2 regions of the Bacillus infantis NRRL B-14911 genome follow, and region 2 is predicted to be linked to the other one. Evidence: riboswitches for the same ligand, from Rfam matches in the RefSeq annotation. Region 2 holds a riboswitch; the other holds the start of a gene.

Region 1 (3,418 bases), 1.5 Mb from region 2:
TGCTCGAGGGGGCAAAGCTGGCTGGAAAGTCGACAGGAATCATTTCCACATCTGAAATTCAGCATGCAACGCCTGCAGGATTTTCATCACATGCGGCGCACCGCAGCAATTATCAGGACATTGCCGAGCAGCAGGTATACCAGGGCATTGATGTAGTCCTTGGCGGAGGCAAAGAATCTCTGGCACCAGGAACAACCAAGAATGCCCGCGTTGATGGCGAGAATCTATTGAATGTGATCAGCCAAAACGGCTACCAGTTTGTCGAGACAAAGGAAGCCCTCCTAAAATCGAAATCAAATAAAATCTGGGGCTCATTTGCGCCTTCCGCAATGGCCTATGACTTTGACCGAAAGGCTGCTAAGAGCAGCCAGCCTTCTCTGGCTGATATGACGAAAAAAGCGATCACAACGCTGGACAAGAACAAAGAAGGCTTCTTCCTGTTTGTTGAAGGAAGCAAGGTGGACTGGGCAGCGCATGCCAATGACACCGTCGGAATTCTTAGTGATGTACTGGCATTTGATGATGCAGTGAAAGAAGCCCTCGATTTTGCGAAAAAAGACGGCAACACAATGGTCATCGCAGTCAGTGACCACGGAAACAGCGGAATCACAATGGGGAACGTCAACACAAACAGCAATTACCCGGAAATTCCTGTATCAGCTTATATCGACCCGCTGAAAAAAGCGTCCATGACACTTGAAGGGGCTTTAAGCCAACTGAAAGCAGACCGCTCAAACATGGAAAAAGTGGCCGGCCTGTACGGATTGGATAATCTGACAAAAGAAGAACTCGATAAATTGAAGGCGTCCGCAAACCTGCAGTCTGATATGGCCAAAATGCTCGCAAACCGCGCGAATATCGGCTTCTCCACTGGCGGGCATACCGGCGAGGATGTATTCTTGTACGCATATGGACCATCAAGGCCTTTTGGATTGATCGATAACACTGATATTGCTAAAGCAATGGCAAAGCATATGGGCTTCAACCTGAAATCCGTTACAGACAAGCTGTTCGTCAATGCGAAAGAGTCGTTTGAGAAAAAAGGCTACAAGACCCGCATTGATGTAACAGATGCGAACAACCCGGTCTTTATCGCAGAAAAAAGCAAGACAAAGATCGAACTGCCTGTGAACAAAAATATCGCTCATATCGTACAGAACAACAGGATTGTCACGAAAAAACTCGATGGCGTCACGGTCTTTAACGGAAAAGATTTCTATGTTTCCGAAAAGGCTTTGAATCTGTCTAAATAATGGTACAAGAGGTGCTTCCCCGGGGAGGCGCCTTTTTCTTTTTGTTAGAGAAGGAAAACGGAACGGTTGACAAACGACCCGTTCGCTACTATTATATAAAAAATATTGCTGTATAATTTCATACCAAGCTATGAATGCCATGGGTCGTGCTGTGGCAGGAGCAGCTTCTGGAGAGACCGCGGGTTTCCGCGGCGCCGAAGGGTTCACCATCTCAGGCAAAAGGACAGAAGAGTATTGGATATACATTTGGCATGCTTTATGACTTGCCTTTATATTCGTTATTCTGATGATCAGGAGATTGGGGATTCCCCAGTCTCTTTTTTTATTGCAGTAAAACTTTGTGTTCAATAGTTCACATCTAAGGGGTCAGACCCCATTTTAAGAGGAGGAATCAGGAATGGCACAGCAGGAGTTAAAAAGAGATTTAGCCAATCGGCATGTACAGTTGATCGCGATTGGCGGCACGATTGGGACAGGGTTGTTCCTTGGGTCCGGAAAAGCAATCCAGCAGGCCGGCCCGTCCATCATCCTTGCATATCTGCTCGTCGGAACCGCCTTGTTTTTTGTCATGAGGGCACTTGGGGAGCTGCTCTTATCAAAAGCAGGCTATCAATCTTTCACAGATATCGCCGAAGATTATCTTGGACCGCGGGCAGCTTTTGTGACAGGCTGGACCTATTGGTTCTGCTGGATCATGACCGCGATGGCCGATGTAATCGCAGTCGGCGTCTATGTTCAATACTGGTTCGACATCCCGCAATGGGTGCCGGCCATCATCTCCCTGATTATCCTGCTCGGATTCAACCTGCTGACGGTCAAGCTGTTCGGGGAGCTGGAGTTCTGGTTTGCCCTAATAAAAGTAATTACGATCCTTGGGCTGATCGCAGTCGGCATCTTCCTGCTGATCACCGGATTTAAGACCGATGCGGGAACCGTTTCGCTGAGCAATCTCTGGGAACATGGCGGAGCATTCCCGAACGGGGCGGCAGGATTCTTATTTTCCTTCCAGATGGTAGTCTTTGCCTTCGTTGGCGTGGAACTCGTTGGCGTTTCGGCAGCGGAAACGAGCAGCCCGCAGAAAAATATCCCGGCTGCCATCAATAAGATCCCGCTCCGCATCCTGTTTTTCTATGTAGGCGCCTTGATCGTCCTTTTGTCGATCAATCCATGGACGGACCTGAATGCAGCAGAAAGTCCCTTTGTGAAAACCTTCAGCCTCATCGGGATCCCGGTTGCAGCTGGAATCATCAATTTCGTCGTCCTGACTTCAGCTGCATCTGCCTGCAACAGCGGGCTGTTCTCAACGAGCCGGATTCTGTTCAGCCTAAGCAAAAACAATCAGGCACCGGCACGTCTGAACAGGCTGAATAAGCAGCATGTACCGGCCAACGCTCTGTGGCTGTCTGCCCTGGTCGTATCAGTGGGGGCTCTTTTAAGCAAGCTCTTGCCAGGACAGGCGTTTGCCATTGTGACCACCATCAGCGCAATCTGCTTCATCTGGGTATGGGGCGTCATCCTGATCTGCCATCTGAAGTATAAAAGAACGCGCCCTGAGCTGCATGCGGAATCTGCTTTTAAGGCGCCGTTCACTCCATTAGTGAATTATCTCGTTCTCGCATTGTTTGCGATGATCCTCCTGATCATGCTGATTGCCGAAGAAACAAGGCCGGCGCTCCTGCTGACGCCTGTGTGGTTCCTTCTGCTGTATGTAGTCTATTTTTACAGAGGGAAGAAGGCAGAAGTGCCTGCGGTTAAAGAAGTACATTAAGATGGCCATGATTATCTCCCTGAATTATGCTATAAAGAAAGGGCATAGAAATCAGCCAAAGGAGATTGAATGATGGAGCAAGAATTGGTTCTCTGGTCAGACAGGATTTCATATTTAACGCCTGTCGGCCCGACAGACAGGCCGATCCTGATGGCTGTCTCGGGGGATAAGCATACCTTAATGATAGATGCCGGCAATTCTGCGGCACACGCAAAGCTATTTTTGGGAAAATTAAAAGAAGCGGGTAGGCCGGAGCCAACTGTGGCAGCCATTACCCATTGGCATTGGGACCATATCTTTGGGCTTGAATCCCTGGATATTCCGTCGATTGCCTCTGTTGATACAAGGGTGGAGATGGAAAAACTGGTCCCATTTAAGTGGGATGACCGATCACTGG
Region 2 (3,418 bases):
TGTTCTTCAACTGTATCCTTGACTGCGAAATTATAAATCATCACATCTTTTTCCTGGCCCAAACGGTGGATCCTTCCGATTCTTTGTTCAAGACGCATCGGATTCCATGGCAGGTCATAATTGATAATATGGTTGCAGAATTGGAGGTTGATCCCTTCACCTCCGGCCTCTGTCGCAATCAGGACCTGGACATTGTTCTTGAACAGCTCTCTCATCCAATCCTTCTTACCCCTTTTGAAACCGCCCCTGAAAGGGACAGAACTGATGCCGTGCTGCTTCAGGAACCATTGTAGGTAAAGCTGGGTCGCCCTGTATTCTGTGAAAATGATGACCTTATCGTCAATGCCTTTGATAAGCTCGAGCGCTTTTTCTGCTTTAGAATTTCTCTGAACCTTCTCCACTTTGCTGACCAGGAACTGAATCTGTTCCTGAAACATATCAGAAGGGGCCTCCTGCCTGGAAACCATATTGCGGAGCGTATAAAAGACTGCCTCCCGGCTGCTGCAGGCCTCGCGCTGCAGGGTCATGACGGAGAACTGGCTTGAATTGACCCAATCTCCTTCCCCTCTCAATTCTGTAACAGATTCGTACAGATCTCTTTCTTCCTTGGAAAATTCAATCGGGATGGTTTCTACATGCCGTTTTGTCCATTCAATCCCGGTATCAGCCCGCCTGTTCCGGATCATCACTTTATTGACCAGCTCTTTCAGGTGGGCATTGTCATCGAGCGAGCGTGAATCCTTCTTATACTTTTCATAAAAAGCTGTTTCATTACCCAGATGGCCAGGCTTCAAGAGAGAAACGAGGTTGAAAATCTCGCTTATCCTGTTCTGGATCGGTGTAGCAGTAAGGAGAAGGCAGAATTTCTTCTTCAGGCTCTGGACAAATTCATAGTTTTTCGTTTTGCTGTTTTTCAGCTTATGAGCTTCATCGATGATAATCAAATCATAATCAAGTGAAAAAATGATGTCGCGGTGCGGATTCCTTTTGGCTGTATCTATGGAAGATACCACCACATCGCACTGCTCCCACACATAAGCCTTGCGCTGGGCAACTGCCGGTATGTAGAATTTTGTGTTCAGCTCGATTTCCCACTGGGTGACAAGAGAGGCTGGAACCAGGATAAGGACTTTTTTCACGAGACCCCTAATCATATATTCTTTTAGTATCAGTCCCGCTTCAATTGTTTTTCCGAGCCCGACCTCATCGGCCAATATCGCTTTTCCGTTCATATTCTCAACTACCTGCCTGGCAACTTCCAGCTGGTGGGGCAGCGGCGTCAGGTCCGGCAAGTGCCCCGGAGCCTGGAGGCCATTGAATTCGGGGATGATGGTATGCTGCTCGACCTCTGCAGCAAGTCTGTAAAGCTCCCAATTCCCCCAAGGTCCGTCATTGGATATTCTTGATAGAAACTCGGTTTGCCATGTAGAATCAAAATCGATCTGGACTGGCATGGTAAAACAGCTCCTTCGCTTGTAGTTAAGCCCCTCTTGGCAATGCCCCCGGGGAGTCCTGCGGGTAAAAAGAAGCGTCTCAAATTATATATTGCCCAATCTGAAATAGGATGGTAGGATGATAATAGCTTTGAATGTTTCGAAATTTGTCATTAAACAAATTTTGGCTCCGAACGGCCATCAGCAGCATGCTGCGGATTCTTCATTGAATAGTATGGCCATATTGGAAAAAATTATAAATGCGGATGAGAATAAGGGGAGAGACTGTGTATACAGCGCCGAAGGAGCAAGCATTCATGTGAATCTCTCAGGCAAAAGAACCCTTGTTGGACGCGGCTCTGGAGAGTGCTTCATTTAGGAAGCCACCAAAGGGGAAAACCGGTAAAAGGTAAACTTTCAGGTGCCAGGACAGAGACCCTCGTTAGGAACGGGGGATTTCTCTGTCCTTTTTTCGTGCCCAAAACCTTCAGGCGTTCAAGCCTCATGGTTAGCAATCTTGTATTTATTATTTGGATCAAGGGGGACAAGTGAATGTCGCAGCTAAAACGTACACCATTATATGAGGAATACCGGAAGCTTGGAGCAAAAACCATCGATTTTGGCGGCTGGGACCTGCCGGTGCAGTTCACTGGCATCAAAGATGAGCACGAAGCCGTAAGAACAAAAGCAGGCCTGTTTGATGTATCCCATATGGGAGAGATAGAAGTGAAAGGGCAAGCCAGCCAGGATTTTCTGCAAAAAATGATGACCAATGATATCTCCAAGCTCAAAAGCGGCGGTGCACAATATACCGCGATGTGCTATGAAAGCGGCGGCACTGTTGACGATTTGCTTGTGTATAAATTCGAGGATGATCACTATCTGCTGGTTGTCAATGCGGCAAACATAGAAAAGGATTATCAGTGGCTTGAAGATCATCTGATTGACGGCGCTGACATCAGGAATCTATCTGATCAGACTGCCCAGCTTGCTTTGCAGGGACCTGCAGCTGAAGGGATTCTCCAGAAGCTTGCAGGCGAAAAGGATCTAAGCGAAATTGGCTTTTTTAAATTCAGCAGTGACGTGGATCTGAATGGAAAGAAAGCGCTCGTTTCCCGCACCGGCTATACGGGCGAAGATGGATTCGAGATCTACTGCCATTCGGATGATGCCTCAAGCATCTGGAATGATATCCTTGAAGCCGGAAAAGAAGAAGGTGTGCTGCCTTGCGGGCTCGGCTGCCGCGACACCCTGAGGTTTGAAGCAAACCTTGCGCTGTACGGGCAGGAGCTGTCGCCAGACGTTACCCCCCTTGAAGCCGGGATCGGTTTTGCTGTAAAGATTAATAAAGAAGCTGATTTCATCGGCAAGCCTGTCCTCAAGCAGCAAAAAGAAAATGGTGTGCCGAGAAAGCTGGTCGGGCTTGAAATGATTGACAGGGGAATCCCGCGCCACGGATATCCGGTGCTGGCGGATGGAGAGCAGGTCGGCGAAGTGACGACAGGCACACAATCACCGACCCTGAAGAAGAACATCGGCCTCGCCCTGATCAAGACCCAATATGCGGAGCTTGGCAATGAGGTAGAAGTTGAAATCCGCGGCAAACGGCTGAAAGCAGTTATAGCTGCCACACCTTTTTATAAAAGAGATAAGAAGTGACGGAGGGGAAAAACATGACGCATCGCTATCTGCCTATGACAGAAACAGACAAAAAGGAAATGCTTGAGAAGATCGGGGCAAGTTCGATTGATGAACTGTTCAGTGATATACCTGAAGCTGTCAGGTTTAAGGGAGAGTACAATATTAAACCGGCAAAGCCGGAAACGGCATTATTGAAGGAGCTTACCAAGCTGGCAGGAAAGAATGCCGACCTCAGGTCCAATTCATCCTTCCTCGGAGCCGGTGTCTATGATCATTATATGCCGGTGATTGTGGACCACGTCATTTCCCGCTCCGAATTCTATACGGCCTATACACCGTATCAG

What was found. A riboswitch is a leader RNA that binds a small molecule or an ion and turns the genes downstream of it on or off. The one in region 2 is predicted to bind glycine.
Region 1: another riboswitch for glycine. It lies ahead of N288_RS23750 (amino acid permease); the one in region 2 lies ahead of gcvT (glycine cleavage system aminomethyltransferase GcvT).

The regions. Positions count from the first base shown of each region.
Region 1 covers NC_022524.1:4,789,422-4,792,839, reverse strand. The annotation lists gene N288_RS23755 (alkaline phosphatase) at 1-1,253, shown strand, start outside; glycine riboswitch at 1,411-1,490, shown strand; gene N288_RS23750 (amino acid permease) at 1,651-3,021, shown strand; gene N288_RS23745 (MBL fold metallo-hydrolase) at 3,091-3,418, shown strand, end outside.
Region 2 covers NC_022524.1:3,284,388-3,287,805, reverse strand. The annotation lists gene N288_RS16660 (DEAD/DEAH box helicase) at 1-1,454, opposite strand, end outside; glycine riboswitch at 1,700-1,787, shown strand; glycine riboswitch at 1,791-1,868, shown strand; gene gcvT (glycine cleavage system aminomethyltransferase GcvT) at 1,986-3,092, shown strand; gene gcvPA (aminomethyl-transferring glycine dehydrogenase subunit GcvPA) at 3,107-3,418, shown strand, end outside.